3 regions of the Streptomyces sp. NPDC054834 genome follow, and region 1 is predicted to be linked to each of the others. Evidence: riboswitches for the same ligand, from Rfam matches in the RefSeq annotation. Region 1 holds a riboswitch; each other region holds the start of a gene.
What was found. A riboswitch is a leader RNA that binds a small molecule or an ion and turns the genes downstream of it on or off. The one in region 1 is predicted to bind S-adenosylmethionine.
Positions count from the first base shown of each region.

Region 2: it holds a riboswitch for S-adenosylmethionine, as region 1 does, so the genes downstream of both, ACWGJM_RS32285 (DUF3293 domain-containing protein) here and thrC (threonine synthase) in region 1, are expected to answer to the same signal.
Region 3: it holds a riboswitch for S-adenosylmethionine, as region 1 does, so the genes downstream of both, ACWGJM_RS31725 (aminotransferase class V-fold PLP-dependent enzyme) here and thrC (threonine synthase) in region 1, are expected to answer to the same signal.

Region 1 covers NZ_JBSGZV010000001.1:376,403-382,068, reverse strand. Annotated here, with positions in the region: gene ACWGJM_RS01745 (alpha,alpha-trehalose-phosphate synthase (UDP-forming)) at 1-783, opposite strand, end outside; gene ACWGJM_RS01740 (glucosyl-3-phosphoglycerate synthase) at 889-1,860, opposite strand; SAM riboswitch class I at 1,992-2,147, shown strand; gene thrC (threonine synthase) at 2,166-3,449, shown strand; gene ACWGJM_RS01730 (ubiquitin-like small modifier protein 1) at 3,560-3,835, shown strand; gene ACWGJM_RS01725 (cold-shock protein) at 4,296-4,502, shown strand; gene groL (chaperonin GroEL) at 4,823-5,666, shown strand, end outside.
Region 2 covers NZ_JBSGZV010000030.1:77,563-83,228, forward strand. Annotated here, with positions in the region: gene ACWGJM_RS32275 (nucleotide sugar dehydrogenase) at 1-1,543, opposite strand, end outside; gene ACWGJM_RS32280 (hypothetical protein) at 1,758-2,087, opposite strand; SAM riboswitch class IV at 2,538-2,653, shown strand; gene ACWGJM_RS32285 (DUF3293 domain-containing protein) at 2,698-3,180, shown strand; gene ACWGJM_RS32290 (hypothetical protein) at 3,602-5,666, shown strand, end outside.
Region 3 covers NZ_JBSGZV010000029.1:61,101-66,766, reverse strand. Annotated here, with positions in the region: gene ACWGJM_RS31745 (NYN domain-containing protein) at 1-692, opposite strand, end outside; gene ACWGJM_RS31740 (hypothetical protein) at 727-966, opposite strand; gene ACWGJM_RS31735 (rhomboid family intramembrane serine protease) at 1,122-1,877, shown strand; gene ACWGJM_RS31730 (Lrp/AsnC family transcriptional regulator) at 1,874-2,155, shown strand; gene ACWGJM_RS31725 (aminotransferase class V-fold PLP-dependent enzyme) at 2,152-3,528, opposite strand; SAM riboswitch class IV at 3,708-3,824, opposite strand; gene ACWGJM_RS31720 (hypothetical protein) at 3,902-4,075, opposite strand; gene ACWGJM_RS31715 (PRC-barrel domain-containing protein) at 4,104-4,460, opposite strand; gene trpD (anthranilate phosphoribosyltransferase) at 4,562-5,626, opposite strand.

The DNA of each region.
Region 1 (5,666 bases):
GTCCGGCCGGTGCGCCCGCTCGCGCAGGAAGTCCGCGTCCGCGCCGAGACCGTGCACCCCGATGCGCGTACCGGAGGGAATGCCGGGGCCGAGGACCGAGTGACAGCAGGCGGTGAACGCGTCCGCCCAGCGCTGGGTGAGGAATGCCGCCCGGTCCGCGCCCAGGATCCCGCCGAGCAGCTCGGCCGCGATGTCGTCGGGCAGGAGGCGGAAGTAGTCCGGCGGGGCCCAGGGGGTGTGCGAGAAGTGGCCGATGCGCAGGTCGGGGCGGAGCTGCCGGAGCATCCGGGGGGCCAGGGCCAGGTGGTAGTCCTGGACGACCACCGCCGCGCCCTGCGCCGCCTCCTCGGCCAGGGCTTCCGCGAACGCCCGGTTGTAGGCCTCGTACGACGCCCACTGCCGCCGGAACTCCGCGTCGAAGACCGGCTCCAGTGGCGTCTGGTACAGCATGTGGTGGACGAACCACAGCACCGAGTTCGCGATGCCGTTGTAGGCGTCGGAGAAGACCGTCGCGTCGATGTCGAGCATCCGCACGTGCTGCCCGCCGGTCGCGTCCACGGACAGCCGCCGGCCGCCGTGGGAGCGGCGCACGGCCTCCCGGTCGGCGTCGCTCAGCGCGGCGCACACCCACATCGCGTTCGCGTTCGGCCCGATGGCCGACAGCCCGGAGACCAGCCCGCCACCACCCCGTTTGGCGTGCAGCGAGCCGTCCTCGCGTAGCTCGTACGAAACCGGGCCGCGGTTGGACGCGACCAGCACCTCAGCACCGTGCGTGGAAGCCATGGGTCTCAACCTAGCCCGGCCCGGAAACGCTCAAACGTACGTTCCCTCCCTTGCGGGGTGACAGGGGCGAGATACGGACGGGATACGGACGGGATACGGCCGGAGTCAGGCCACCCGCCGCTCGGCGTACTCCGCGATCTCCACCATCGGCGGCCGCTCCTCCGTGTCCACGGAGAACGTGCGCGGCTCGAAGCCGTCCTCGCCCCGCTCGAACTGGGTGAGGGAGGGCCGGATCAGATGCCCGCGGGCCAGCCGGAGCTGGGCGGTGCGGTAGATGGCGGCCGCCATCCGGCCCAGCGCCTGCCCGTCCTGGTGGCGGTGCTTGCGTACCCCCACGTCCACCTGGGCGAGGGCGTCCAGGCCCACCAGATGCAGCGCGTCGACCAGCATGCCCAGCTCCACCCCGTACCCGACCGGGAAGGGCAGCTGCTCCAGCAGCGAGCGGCGGGCCGCGTACTCACCGCCGAGCGGCTGCACGAAGCCGGCCAGCTGCGGCCAGTGCATGTTCAGCAGCGGGCGCGCCATCAGCTCGGTGACCCGGCCGCCCTGGCCCGCGGCCCTGCCGGAGGCGAGCGAATTCAACTCAGTGCCGAGCGGACGGTCGTACATGCCCTTGACCAGGTCCACGCCCGGGTCGGTCAGCAGCGGACCGACGATCCCCGAGACGAAGTCCGAGGAGAACTCCCTCAGGTCGGCGTCGATGAAACAGACGATGTCCCCGCCCGTGACCAGCAGCGAGCGCCACAGGACCTCGCCCTTGCCGGGCACGGCCGGGATCCGCGGCAGGACGGCGTCGCGGTGGACGACCCGGGCGCCCGCGGCGGCTGCCACCTCGGAGGTGCGGTCGGTGGACCCCGAGTCGACGACGACGATCTCGTCGACGAGCGGGACCTGCTGCATCAGGTCGTGGCGGATGATCGCGACGATGTCGCCGACCGTCTCCTCCTCGTTGAGCGCGGGCAGTACGACACTGACCGACTGGCCCGTGCGCTGCTTGGCAGCCAGGATCTGGTGGAGCGGACGATCGGTCACGGACCAGGAGCGGGTGCTCAGCCAGCGCTCGACTTCTTCCAGCACGGTGGGCGGCTCCTCACAGTTTGTCTCGCGGTTCGGACGACTATCTCAACTGTCCCGGCCTTCGGTTACAGTCTTGAACAACGCGGATGACCATCGCATGTCCGAGGTCACTGTCGTTCACAACCGCATACCGCTCATCCAGAGGGGCAGAGGGACACGGCCCGATGAAGCCCCGGCAACCCTCCAGTCGGTTCTCGTAGATCAGTGTTGATCGTTCCGCGAGGCTCCCGGCTAGGGAAGGTGCCAAATCCGTCTCACGGCGAGATGCGTCGTGAGGAAGATGAGGAGAAAGGGCCTCGCCTCACATGGCTGTGCAGACTGTTGCAAGCACCACTGACTCCACCGTAGACCTTGGCCCCGCCGCGGCTCTGAGCTGTCGCGAGTGCGGCCACCGGGTGCCGCTCGGACCGGTCTTCGCCTGCGAGGAGTGTTTCGGCCCGCTCGAGATCGCCTACGACTTCTCGTCCTACGACACCGAGGAGCTCCGCAGGCGTATCGAGGCGGGCCCCGCGAACATCTGGCGCTACGCCCCGCTGCTGCCGGTCCCGGCCGACGTGGCGGAGAAGCCGAACATCAACCCCGGCTGGACCGCGCTCGTCAAGGCCGACAACCTCGCCCGTGAGCTGGGCGTGACCGGCGGTCTCTATGTCAAGGACGACTCCGGCAACCCGACGCACTCCTTCAAGGACCGCGTGGTCGCCCAGGCGCTGGAGGCGGCGCGCGCCTTCGGTTTCACCACCCTCTCCTGCTCCTCCACCGGCAACCTGGCCGGCGCGGTGGGCGCCGCGGCGGCCCGCGCCGGCTTCCGTTCCTGCGTGTTCATCCCGCACGACCTGGAGCAGGGCAAGGTCGTCATGGCCGCGGTCTACGGCGGCGAGCTCGTCGGCATCGAGGGCAACTACGACGACGTGAACCGCTTCTGCTCCGAGCTGATCGGCGATCCGGCGGGCGAGGGCTGGGGCTTCGTCAACGTCAACCTGCGGCCGTACTACGCGGAGGGGTCCAAGACCCTGGCGTACGAGATCTGCGAGCAGCTCGGCTGGCGGCTGCCGGACCAGATCGTCGTGCCGATCGCCTCCGGCTCCCAGCTCACCAAGATCGACAAGGGTCTCCAGGAGCTGATCAAGCTCGGTCTCGTCGAGGACAAGCCGTACAAGATCTTCGGCGCCCAGGCCGAGGGCTGCTCGCCGGTGTCCACCGCGTACAAGGCCGGTCACGACGTCGTACGCCCGCAGAAGCCGAACACCATCGCCAAGTCCCTCGCCATCGGCAACCCGGCGGACGGGCCGTACGTCCTCGACATCGCGCGCCGCACGGGCGGCGCGGTGGAGGACGTGACGGACGAGCAGGTGGTGGACGCCATCAAGCTGCTGGCCCGCACGGAGGGCATCTTCGCGGAGACCGCGGGCGGCGTGACGGTGGGCGTCACGCAGAAGCTGATCAAGGGCGGCGTCCTCGACCCGACCAAGACGACCGTCGTCCTCAACACGGGCGACGGCCTCAAGACCCTGGACGCGGTGGCAGGCACCGGCCTGACCGCCACGATCCGTCCTAACCTCGATTCGTTCCGACAGGCCGGCCTCGCGTAGACGTTCTGACTGCGGGCCGGCGAGGGCCGGCCGCGCCCTCGCGGCGGCAGCCGCGTCTCAGAACAGCCCCGCGCGCCCAGCCCCGCTTACCCGACCGGAGGTCACACCGCATGAGCGTCACCGTCCGCATCCCGACCATCCTGCGCACCTACACGGGCGGCCAGGCCGAGGTCAAGGCCGAGGGTGCGACCCTCGCCGACGTCATCTCCGACCTGGAGAAGAACCACACCGGTATCGCCGCCCGCGTCCTGGACGACCAGGGCAAGCTGCGCCGCTTCGTCAATGTGTACGTCAACGACGACGACGTGCGTTTTGAGCAGGGTCTGGAAACGGCGACCCCGGACGGCGCGGGCGTCTCCATCATTCCGGCCGTCGCCGGCGGCTGACGCGGTCGGCGCGGCTGACAGAATGACAGATCATTACCGTCGGTAACACCGGTTACCGAGTGTTCATCGAATTGCCCCCTCCGTGAGAGAAGCGGAGGGGGCAATTCAGTGTGATTGAGCGCGGTACAGTTGGGGAACGCGCTCCAGAACCCCGGGTCGAGAACCCCGGATTCGCACCGCACACCCGACAAGAAGTAGCCAAACTGTGCGTGCCTTTTGAGCCTTATGAGCCTTTTATGGGGTCCGACTTGCCCTGAATTCAGCCGAATTTTTGGCAGATTCCCGACCGCACCCGTCCAGATTTCTCGTCCGATTGACCTGTTGCAGACGGCAGTTGGACAGATACATTCAGCCGCGGTCGACGCGTTCCGGCGCACGCCCCCAATCCTTGGGGGGTGAGGTCTGACCCGGATCCGCGAGGTGTGGATCTGTGCAAGGGCCAGTAATAGGGGAGTTAGGCATGGCTCAGGGCACCGTCAAGTGGTTCAACGCGGAGAAGGGGTACGGCTTCATCGCGGTCGACGGTGGTGCGGATGTTTTCGTCCACTACAGCGCGATCCAGATGGACGGTTACCGCACCCTGGAAGAGGGTCAGCGGGTCGATTTCGAGATCTCGCAGGGCCAGAAGGGGCCGCAGGCGGACATGGTTCGGCTCGCGACCAGCTGAAGCACGCGCCGACTGACAGCGACGTTCTTCTGTACATCTTCGAAGGGCTCGTACCCCCCGGGGTACGAGCCCTTCGGCCTGCCCGGACGCCGTGGCGGCCCGCTGTTCACCTGGGGATCCGCTCGAGCCGCTTGCACTCGGCATGGGCGAGTGCTAATCATTGGCGTTAGCACTCTGAAGGTGAGAGTGACAACGAAGGACCGGGTCGGTGAGGCCCGCAGGCCAAGTGGGGCAAGGAACCACGGGGTCCGCGAGCCGTCCGTCGCGGGCGCGGGCGCGGTCCGAAGGAATCACCCCCAGTCCTGGAGGGACCACTTCACATGGCCAAGATCATCGCGTTCGACGAGGAGGCGCGGCGCGGCCTCGAGCGCGGCATGAACCAGCTCGCGGACGCCGTGAAGGTGACGCTCGGCCCCAAGGGCCGCAACGTCGTCCTCGAGAAGAAGTGGGGCGCCCCCACGATCACCAACGATGGTGTCTCCATCGCCAAGGAGATCGAGCTCGAGGACCCGTACGAGAAGATCGGCGCCGAGCTGGTCAAGGAAGTCGCCAAGAAGACGGACGACGTCGCCGGTGACGGTACGACCACCGCGACCGTTCTCGCCCAGGCCCTGGTCAAGGAGGGCCTGCGCAACGTAGCCGCCGGCGCCAACCCGATGGCCCTCAAGCGCGGTATCGAGAAGGCCGTCGAGGCCGTCTCCGCCGCCCTGCTGGAGCAGGCGAAGGACGTCGAGACCAAGGAGCAGATCGCTTCCACGGCCTCCATCTCCGCCGCCGACACCCAGATCGGCGAGCTCATCGCCGAGGCCATGGACAAGGTCGGCAAGGAAGGCGTCATCACCGTCGAGGAGTCCCAGACCTTCGGTCTGGAGCTGGAACTCACCGAGGGTATGCGCTTCGACAAGGGCTACATCTCGGCGTACTTCGCCACCGACATGGAGCGTATGGAGGCCGTCCTCGACGACCCGTACATCCTGATCGCCAACTCCAAGATCTCCTCGGTCAAGGACCTGCTCCCGCTCCTGGAGAAGGTCATGCAGTCGGGCAAGCCGCTGCTGATCATCGCCGAGGACGTCGAGGGCGAGGCCCTGTCGACCCTGGTCGTCAACAAGATCCGCGGCACCTTCAAGTCCGTCGCCGTCAAGGCCCCGGGCTTCGGCGACC
Region 2 (5,666 bases), on a different contig from region 1:
GGGCCGGGACCCCGTCGAGGCGGTAGGTGGCATCGAGCACGGTGCACGAATCGGGTACTTCGGCTAGCCAGCCCAGCTCGGTGTCCGGGTGGAGGGTGTGCACCACGACGAGGTCCCAGGTCTCGTACTCCGGGACCGTTTCGCTGGTGAGCTGGACGTCGCCGACCTTGAGCATAGGCACGAGCGGATCGGTGAAGTGGACCTTCGCGCCGGCGGCGGCAAGCTGTTCCGTGATTTCCAGGGCCGGCGACTCACGCAGGTCCGCAACACCAGCCTTGTAGGCCACGCCCACCATCAGCACCTTGGCACCGGACAGGCTCAGTCCGCGGTCGGCCAATACCTCCCGAGCTCGACGCACCACCTGACCGGGACGGGTGGCGATGGAATTCATGGCGGTGTCGATGAGTGGCGAGGAGATCCGTCGGGCTCGCAGCTGCCACAGGAGGTAGTGCGGGTCGCACGGGATGCAGTGACCACCTACGCCCGGGCCCGGGTAGAACGGCATGAAACCGTAGGGCTTGGTCGCGGCAGCGGCGATGATAGGCGCGGGATCGAGGTCGAGAGCGTGGCAGTTGTCCGCGAACTCGTTGGCCAGGGCGATGTTGACGGCGCGGAACGTGTTCTCCCACAGCTTGGTCATCTCGGCGTCCTCGGGCGACGGCAGGGCATGCACGGTCGGTGCGGTGCGGCGCAGTACCGCCGCCGCGAGCGAGGTCGAGTGGGTTCCGGCGCCGCCGACGACCCGGGGGGTCGTGTCCTGGGTGTGCCGGGCGTTGCCGGGGTCGATGCGTTCGGGAGAGAAGGCCACGAAGACCTCGCTGCCCACCTCCAGGCCCCGTTCGGTGAGCGGCTTGATCAGCAGGTCTCGCGTCGTGCCCACGTATGTGGTGGACGTGAGCATCAGCAGCTGGCCGGGAACGGCGTGGGCGACAGCGGTCGCGCAAGCCCCCGCCATGGCGGTCAGGTCCGGTACCAGGTGCCGGTCCACGGGCGTGGGCACGCAGATCATGACCGTGCGGGCTCGGGCGAGCTGGCCGGGATCCGAGGTGAGGGTGAAACGGGCGTCGTCCAGATGGCGACTGAGACGCTGGTGATCGATGGGCAGCAGGTCCACGTCGCGGCTGCGTATGGCCTCCAGACGCGCGTCGCTGACGTCAAGACCGATGACTTCGTTGCCCGCGGCGAGCAGGGCGAGCGCGGTGGGCAGTCCCACGTAGCCGAGCCCGACGACGGCGACAGGGGCCTTCGCATGCTCTTCCGGATCGGGCAGCCGGTCCGCTTCCCCGGCACTGGAACGGTGCACGGCCGAACGGTGCAGCACGGGCTCTTCTCCGACGGAATGAAGAAGGCGGTGCGCCGACCGCGGGCCCGACGAGTCCTCGTCGTACGTCATATCGGATGCCCCCAATTTCAAGCGGATGTCACCCACAGCCACGCGCGCGGGAAGCGGCGGGCGGCTGGGGTGAGTGATGGTCAAGTTAGTGGATTCGGAGACGAATGTGTGTGTCGCGTGGGGAGTTTGTGATGAACTCGTGAAGATCATTGATGCGGTCCCGGCATTGAAAGGGGCGCGGTGCGGGATGCGATGCGCACCTCAAGCATCGCCCTTCGGGACGTGGAGGTCGGCTGCCGTCCGTGTCTGCGGCGCATCGCGCCTCCGTCGAGACGCGCTGCCGGCTTCGTTGCGGCGGCGGTAGCTGCCGTTGCCCATGACCGCTGAGAAGATCCGTCGGGGTGTCGACGCGCCTCCCGGTGGCTCAGGCGTTGCGGGTGGAGGTGGCGCGGACTCCCGCGTAGACGGTCAGGAACAACTCCAAGCGGGCTGCCTCGGCGGGGGACACGTCGCCGGCGGTGAGGCGGGCGCGGGCCTCGCGGTGGATCCGTCGCAGATAGCCGCTGCGCTCCAGGTGTCGCCAGAGGAGGCGGAAGGTCTGCTGATGATCCTGGAGCGTGGTCTCGTAACTTCTTCGAGTGACGTGATCGGCTTGGTCCATCAGAGCCTCGAAGTTCTCATCGTCGCTGCGCCCGAGCATTGCAGCCAAGTGGCGGTAGTAGACGGTCAACTCCTGCTCACCGTTGTTGTCCAAGCGGTCCCTCCTCAGGTCCGGCGGTTGCCTTCGCTGCCCCAGTTCGTCCCAGTCGGACGAGCCGGCCTGGGGCGGTAGGCGGTAGGCGGCAGCCGCTGGCGAGCCCGTCCATTCGTTTTCGGCCGACGGCGAGGCTGCTGCGGAACCCAAGGTGAAGGAAGAATGCGAGGAGACGGACGTGACGCTCTGATAACCCGTGTTATCAGGGCGATGTGTTGAGCACCTCGGTCTCTGCTGGGCGACCCCGGACCGGAAGGGCGGGGCTACTTGAAGCCGTTGGGGCTGCCGGTCTCCCGCCTCTTCGGAGGAGTGTTCTCGGACTCTGTCGTACGCCCAGGCCACGGCTTGTCATGGAGCTCGCGATCGCGAGCAGGCCAGTGTTCCGGTTGAGGTGTGGCAATGCCTTCTCGTACTGGACTCGCAACCCGTTCTTGTGTCAACATCCGTTCCGGTCACGAAGCCGATCGCGCCCCTGGACGACCGTCGGCTGGCAACCTCGCCCACCGCGCAAGGTGCCTTCCAGGGAAGACCAGGCCTTCACGGTCCCGTGGGGGTAAGCGCGGATCTCCCTGCCCAGCGGGTAAGGGGGTCCCTCTGGGAGGGAGACCTCATGTCTGCTCACATGTCGATGGCCGAAACGCCGCAGTGGGCTCATTACCAGCAGGCCGTGGTGGACGTCGAGTTGCCCGAAGGCACGGTCCGAGTGGCACCGGCACCGCGAGCGGTCACGGTCGGCTCGTTTCCTGCCCCGCATGGGGAGAGCATCCACGTCGTCACGGCGCACAACCCTGGTGGCCGCCGCGCATCCCGGCTGGAGAACGACCGTGCCCACCTAGAACTGCTCGGGCAGCTGCGCCGACGGGGACTTCGTTGGTGGCCTGCTGTAGGCGGTGACGTGGAAGGTCGACACGCCGAGGAGAGCGCAGCGATTGTCGGCCTGAGCGACCAGGAAGCGTGCGCACTGGGTCGGCAGTTCGGCCAGGACGCGGTGTTCGCCTGGTCGGAAACGACATGGAGGCTGCTTTCCTGCTTCGAAGCCGAAGAAGCACCGACACGCGGCTGGCAGGCAACCAGGCGGTCCCAGCAGGACTGACCCCCAGCGCCGTCACCGACCGTTCGGGTGACACGGCCACCCTCTCTGACGCGAGAGCGGCCGCGCTGATTCCGGACAAAGCACGCCACGGGCGTCGTCCCCTTCGCTTAGGGCGGCGCCCGACCGGCCTCCTGAACGATTCTGCGGCCCCGGTTACCGTCGGACTGGGCCTCGCGTCTGCCTTCGACCGTCAACCTGGCTGGTCGCCCGCGGCTTGCGGACCGTATCGGAACCAGATCCGACCGCCTTGACGATCGTCGGCGGCAAGCACACGCCTCCACGGCATCGGCCGAGGGGCCACCACACAGACCTGAGGAGTGCCGCCGTGGCTCCGCCCTCGCGATGCCCGCACTGCGCCGCATCACTCGAGACCGAACTACCGCCGGGTGCAGGCGCCTCGCCTGAGCCCCGTCGCCATCCCGTGACCAGCCGGGTCTTGCACGTCGTCGTCCACGAGGTGCACCCCGAGCCGTCGCTGTACGCCTGCCCCGACTGCGGGGGCCGCTGGCCGCGTGGAAGGCCTGCCTCGGCCGACCCTCTGCGCAAGCGTGTCCTGCCCTATCTGCAGGTGCGGAAGAGGAACGCCGCCCCCATCCGTCCACCCCGCCAGACGACGCCCGACAAGGAGAAAGAGAACCCCGTGCCCCTCGAAGACACCGTCGCCTCCTCGTACGCCCGTGTCGAGCGCAACGGAAGCTCTAGTACCTACTCGATCGTGGTGATCTCGGAGCAGCCCGGCAACGCCGACACCCTTGAGGTGCTCAACGTGCCGCACCTGCCTCCCGCCACTGTTCCGGGCGACGCCCCAGAGATCGACGCCCTTGTCTGCGACGCCGCCGAGGAGGTGCTCCTGGACGCCTCCTATGAACTCACCTCGGACTGGCGAGCCGGAAATGGTTGCTACCTCGTCGGTGTCGCCATCCCCGACCGGGTCTTCGAGGAGCAGGACGAGCGGCTCAGGGCGGCGGCCGCGGCCGTTGAGGGCCTGGAGTCGCTCGATCGGACCGAGGCCGAAACCCTGTTCAAAACGGCCGAAATCACTTCCGGCGGGGACCTCGGCTCGACCTACGAGCTCGAAGAATGGCTGGTGGAAGAGGTCAACGTGGCCTTCTACCGGACGGTGGACGGCCGCATGCTGGCACGTTCCGTTGACCGCTTTGAGCGGCCCGGCACCAAGCTCTTCAGCGCCCGCTTCAAATCGGCGTCGCTGGTGTCGGTGTTCCCCAACCCCCGCCCGGTGCAGGCCGTCCTTGATCATTCGCAGGGCGTCTTCGATGAGTCGGACGACGACTTCGAGGACGAGGACGGACGAGCCTCGGAGCGAGCCGATGGAAACGGGGACAAGGATGCCATCCCGCTGCAGAACCCGAACGCGGATGTCTCCTGGCCACCCGTACAGCGCCTCAACCCCCGCAGAGCACGGCAGTTCCTCCTGGCAACCGTGTACGACAGGGATCCCGCGGAACTGCGCTGGAACGACCAGTTGCTCGTACGAGGACATGCCCTGGCCTTCTACGCGGGTGCCGGCCCGGACCCCCGCGAACTGATCATCCGGCACTACGGCGGTCCCCGGCCGAGGATCCTTCCCGTGGAACCGCCGCAGACCTTGGGGGAGGGTGACGATGCATACAGGCTGGTGGCCATCTACGACGGCCCCGCCCTCTTCGGGAAGGGCTGGCGGCATGCCGTCTCCACCATGCCGCTCGAGTCGTTCCTGACCGTCTGTGTGTCACCCGTAGACGGCGAGGAGGCGGAACATGCGCTCTGCGTACGTGACGGGGTCCTTCAACTGCTGAAGGACCAGGGGCCGGCTCAGGACTCAGTGACCGTGCTGGGCACCTACGAGTCCGGGAGCGACCCGGTGGCCCTCGCCCTCGCCGTGGTCCCGGACCTGCTCACCTTCCCGCCCACGGCGGTCGTGGACATCTCGACCTCCGCCCCGCACGCCGTGGCCGACGCCATCCGCTTCACCTCCAGCCCCGCAAAGAACACCTGGGAGGAGCTGTACGGAGAGGACTGGGACGACTACGAGGGCGCGAACGAGGACTTCATCCGCCGACACGACGACCTGATACCACTGCGCCTCGACGTCAACGGCACGCCGCACCTTGCCGCCACGGTCGACGGTGACTGGGTGGTGATCCCCGTGGACGACGAGGAGATCCAGCTGAACCGTGGCTTCCTCGAGGTGCTCTACGACTTCGAGGGCGGCGGCATCTCCAGCGGCCGAGGAAGCCAGAGCATAGGAGAGGTACGACCGGGCCTCAACGCGTACTGGGAGGACTTCTCCGAGGGGAACTGGGACAGGGATCTCACGTTGTCGAGGGGAGGCCTGGTCAGTTTCGCCGTCGAACAGGCGGGCGGCTCCCGGTTCGTGGCCAACATCGTCCACACCCTGATCGGTGGTCTCGACGAAACCCCCGAGGCCGCTCTCGAGGGGGATCTCGAGAACTACGAGGACGTCACGGTATTCGCCGGCTTCAAAC
Region 3 (5,666 bases), on a different contig from region 1:
AGCCGCCGGGTCTCGCTCTCCGCGGCGGACACCTGGGCGTGCCCCTCGGCGCGCACGGCCTCGATCTCGCGCTGCGTCTTGCGCAGCGCCGCCTCGCCGCGCTTGACGTCGCTGAGGGCGGCGCGGAGCTTACGGTGAAGCGATTCGGCTTCCTTCTTGGCCGCGTCCAGCTCGACGCGCAGCCGCTCGGTCTCGGCCCGGGTCTGCTCACGGGCCCGGTCGAGCTCCTCGCGCAGCCGCTCCAGTTCGGCGCGGCTCTCCTCGTCGGCGCGTTCGGCGTCCGCCCGCAGGGCCTCCTCGCCGGCCGCGGTCACCAGCTTCACCCAGCCGGTGGGGCGAAGTACATAGGCCGCGGCCGCCACATCGAGCGGGTCCGCGGCCGGGGGCGGGGAGCCTGAGTCGAGGGCGCCGGCGAGTTCCGGCTGGGCCTCTCTGAGCTTCTCGCCGATGCGCTGGCGGAACAGCGGCTCGGTCTCCAGGGCCGCCGCCATCGCGTTGCCCGCGAACTTGGCACGCCGATTGGGGGCGAAACGGGCATACTGCCTGAGCTGTGCGGGCAGTTCGGCCACCGTCAGCCCACCGAAACCGTCCGAGACGATCTGCACGACCCGCCGTCGCACGCCGTCGGGCAGCGGACGGTCAAGCACCTCGGCGGTGCCGTCGCCCGGCCCCCCGCCTGTGGTCTCCACCATCCGTCACACCCCACTACATGCGCGACCGCTCCGTTCAGGAGTCGGCGCCCGGCCTGTCCACGAGTTCCACCTGGTCCACCGCGTTGCACCAGCGGCAGCGCACCGACTCGATGGTCTCACTGACCACCTCGCGCTCCTCGACCTTCGGCTCACCGGCGAGGTCGAGGTGGACGTACTCCACGACCTTCGACGAGCGGGTCACGTCGAAGCGGGTGAGGTTGCCGCAGAGCGTGCAGCGCCACCGGGTCTGGTCGGTCGGCAGGGGAACCGGCATCGTGACTGTTCGCTTCCTTCTAGTGTCCGTGACGCGTCCTCTCCGCGACGCGTGTGGCTCGTAACCCTACGGCCTGGCGGGTACTCGCCGCCCGTCCGTCCACGGCGGCGAGGCGGTCTGTTCGCTTGCGTCCGGTTACGTCATGCTCTGTGTCCATGATCAGCAACTGGAGCGCGGCGGCCGGCGGGACCCTCAAGCGGGTCCGGCGCTCGCCGGCGCCGATGACGCACGCCCTGATCGTCCTGTGCTGCCTGCTCTTCCTGCTCGGGCCGGCGGCCGGACTGAATCCGGCGTACGGCTCCGGCGACGGACTGCTCGCCGCCCAGCGGGCCTACTTCCGGCACTGGGGCGTGATCCCCGCCGAGCTCTTCGGGGGCCCGGCCCGGGCGGTCCTCACCCCGGCCACGGCACTGTTCGTGCATGGCAGCTGGGTGCATCTGCTGGGCAACATGCTCTTCCTCTACGTCTTCGGGGCGATGACCGAGGAACGGATGGGCCGCGTGCAGTTCACCCTCTTCTACCTCGGCTGCGGCTACCTGGCGCTGCTCGGCTACGCCGCCGCCAACGCCACCTCCGAGCAGTCCCTGGTCGGGGCCTCGGGGGCGATCTCGGCGGTGCTCGGCGCGTTCCTCTACCTGTTCCCCGGTGCCCGCGTCACCAGTCTCCTCCCCTTTCTGTTCTTTCTCCCGCTGCGCTTCCCCGCCTGGGTCGTCCTGCCCTTCTGGGCGGCACTGCAATGGCTGGCGGCGCGCCGGGCCGCCCAGGGCCCGGGCGTGGCGTACCTGGCCCACCTGGTGGGCTTCGGGCTGGGCTTCGTCTTCGCGTGGGTGCTGTTCGGGCGGGCCACCAGGGCCTGCCCTAAAGTTGAGCCCGCCCCAGCTCCGGCCCCCGAGGGAGAGAACCAGCCGTGATCACCGCGATCGTGCTCATCAAGACCAGCGTGGACAGGATCCCCGAGATCGCGGAGCAGATCGCCGCGCTGGACAGCGTCAGCGAGGTCTTCTCCGTCACCGGCACCTACGACCTGATCGCCATGGTCCGGGTACGGCAGCACGAGAACCTGGCGGATGTCATCCCCGGCAAGATCAGCAAGATCCCCGGCGTGGAGGGCACCGACACGCACGTGGCGTTCCGTACCTACTCCCAGCACGACCTCGAGGCGGCCTTCGCGATCGGGCTGGACAACTAGACGGCAGGGACGCAACGGCCGTTCTCGGTGCGGTAGTTCCACTTCGCGCCGGCCCGCACGAGCTCCTGCACCGCGCCCACGAACCGCTCCACGTGCTCGTCCGGAGTGCCCGCGCCGAAGCTGACGCGGATGGCGTTGAGGGACTTCTCGCCGGGCGCGGCCTCGGGGGCGCCGCACTCGCCCTGGGCCTGCGGGTCGCTGCCGAGCAGGGTGCGCAGGAGCGGGTGGGCGCAGAACAGGCCGTCGCGGACGCCGATGCCGTACTCGGCGGAGAGGGCGGCGGCGAAGTGCGAGCTGTTCCAGCCCTCGACGACGAAGGAGATGACGCCGACGCGCGGGGCGTCGTCGCCGAAGAGGGAGAGGACCCGGACCTCGGGGACCTCGGCGAGGCCCGCGCGGACCTTCCCGATCAGGTACTCCTCCCGGGCGACCAGGGTGTCGAAGCCCGCCTCGGTGAGCGCCTTGCAGGCCGAGGCGATGGAGTAGGCGCCGATGACGTTCGGGGAGCCGGCCTCGTGGCGGGCGGCGCTGTCGTGCCACTCCACGTCCACTCCCCCGTCCGTGCGCCGGCTGACCTTGCGGCTGGCGCCGCCGCCCGCGAGGTACGGCTCGGCCGCGCGCAGCCAGTCCGCGCGGCCGGCCAGCACACCGGAGCCGAACGGGGCGTACAGCTTGTGCCCGGAGAAGGCGACCCAGTCGACGTCGAGGTCCCGGACGGACACCGGGTGGTGCGGGGCCAGCTGGGCGGCGTCCAGGACGATCCGGGCGCCGTGCGCGTGGGCGGCGGCGGCCAGCTCGCGGACCGGCCACAGCTCGCCGGTGACGTTCGAGGCGCCGGTGACGCACACCAGGGCCGGCCCGTACCCCCCTTCAATCGACACAGTGCGGTCGGCGAGGGCCCGCTCCAGCGTCTCGACGGCCTGCCGCGGGGTGCGCGGGGCGTTGAGGTAGGTGACCCGCGCGTCCTGCCAGGGCAGCAGCGAGGCGTGGTGCTCGGTCTCGAAGACGAAGACCTGGCAGTCGGCGGGGAGCGCGCGGGCGAGCAGGTTGAGGGAGTCCGTGGTGGACCGGGTGAAGACCACCTGGTCGTTCTCCCGGCAGTCGAGGAACTCGGCGACGGTCTTCCGGGCGTTCTCGAAGAGGTCGGTGGACAGCTGGGAGAGGTAACCGGCGCCCCGGTGCACGCTGCCGTAGTACGGGGCGTACGCGGCCACGTCGTCCCAGACCCGCTGGAGCGCGGGGGCGCTGGCCGCGTAGTCGAGCGCGGCGTAGGTGACCTCGCCGCCGGTGACGAGCGGCACGGTGACGTCCCGGCCCAGAACGGGCAGCGGGGCGCAGACGGACTGGTCGGCGGCAAGGGTGGAGACGGACATGGGTGTACTCCCGTGAAAGCAGGCGGAAATCGCCGACGCGAGCGAACGGGTGCTCGAGCGCCGACAGGGTGAAGGGGGTGTGCGGAGGCGGGGCTCGACGCCCCTAGGGCCGGCGGCCCTAGCGCATTCGCTTGCTCACGGAAGGCTCCCTCGACGACCAGGACCCCTGGTTTGCGAGGGGTCCGCGCTTGCCGCAGACCTCGCTGCCTGCGGCCTGGTCTTCACCCGGGGCACCCCGCCACGGACGGAGGGTTGCCGGACAGTCGGCCGGGGCCGAATGACTGTCACTCATGACCTGGAATGGAACGTACGCGAGCCGATCACCGGCCCGCAACTCGTGTCCGGATCCCGGGACGCCGCCCACGCGTCGGGGTCACCGGACGAAGTGGTGCCGATGCGAGCGCCGGGACCAGCGCACGCCGAACAGCACCAGGTCGACGGCCAGGACCACCACACCGATGATCAGGAGGTAGAACAACCCGTTCGCCGCCACGCCGATGAGTCCCAGCACGAGCGCCACGATGATCAGGAACAGGAAGAGCGCCATGGGTGACCACATCCTCCGACCGGGCCGGTCAGCCGCGCGCGAGACGGCGCCCGCGTTCGGCACCGGCCTCGTAGGGCCTGTCGTAGTGTTCGAAGATCTCGTGTTCCCGTTCGGCCGGCAGGACGTCGTCCATGCCGATCGACGGCGACTTCTTCACCTGCCCGCGGGGATGGGCCACCCGCACGTAACCGGGTCCGAGGGTCGCCTCGTCGAGAGGGACGAAGACGAGCCGGTGGCGTGTCGGCACCCCGGTGCGGACGGTGACCATGGCGGGCGTGTCGTCGGTGGTGTCCACGTAGACCGCTTCGAGGGCTCCGATCTTGCGGCCCCTGGGATCGATCACGTCGCGGTTGCGCCACTCGCGGATATCGGCTGAGTGGATCATGCCTCGCTCCTCGCGGCCCGCCCTCCCGGACACCGCAGGGGGAAGCGGAGCGGCCGCGGGAGAGCTACCACGTCTTCACTGTACTCCCGCGGCCGCTCGGGTCACGCGTTGCTCGCGGCCACCCAGCGGTCCAGGGTCCGTCTGGCCGAGCCGGTGTCGATCGACTCGGCCGCCTTGCGCATCCCGGCGCGGAGCTGCTCGGCCAGCGGCTCCTCCGTCGGGTCCAGGGCCACCAGGGCCGCCGCCGAGTTCAGCAGGACGGCGTCCCGTACGGGGCCCGTCTCCCCGTCGAGGAGCTTCAGGGCGACCTCGGCGTTGTACGACGGGTCACCGCCGCGCAGGGCCTCCACCGGCACCAGCTCGATGCCGACGTCGCGCGGGTCGAAGCGCTCCTCGGCGACCTTGCCGTCGCGCACGACCCAGACGTGGGACGTGGACGTCGTGGTCAGCTCGTCGAGGCCGTCGTCGCCGCGGAAGACCAGGGAGGAGTTGCCGCGTTCGGCCAGGACACCCGCGATCATCGGCGCCAGACGGGGGTCCGCGACGCCGACCGCCTGGGCCTTCACCTTCGCCGGGTTGGTCAGCGGCCCGAGGGCGTTGAAGACCGTCCGAATGCCCAGCTGGCCGCGGGCGGCGGCCACATGACGCAGCGCCGGGTGGAACTTCACCGCGAAGCAGAAGGTGATGCCCGCCTCCTCCGCCACCTCGGCCACCCGCTGTGGCGTCAGGTCCAGATTGACGCCCAGCTTCTCCAGGACGTCCGACGAGCCCGACGCCGAGGAGGCCGCCCGGTTGCCGTGCTTGACGACCTTCGCGCCCGTGCCGGCCACCACGAGCGCCGACATCGTGGAGATGTTCACCGTCTTCGCGCCGTCGCCGCCCGTGCCCACGATGTCGACCGTGCGGCCCGACACCTCGATCACATTGGCGTGCTCGTACATCGCCCGGACCACACCGGTGATCTCCTCGACGGTCTCGCCCTTGGCGCGCAGCGCCACCACGAAGCCGGCGATCTGCGCGTCGGTGGCCTCGCCGCGCATGATCTGGTCCATCGCCCAGGCCGTCGCGTCGGCGCTCTGGTCACGGCCGTACAGCAGGGCGTTCAGCACCTCGGGCCAGGAACGGCCCGCCGCGGTGTCGCCTCCAGCGGGGGTCACAGCGCTCATCAGCCGCTCCTGGTCGTCGTAGAAGAGTGTGTCGTCGTAG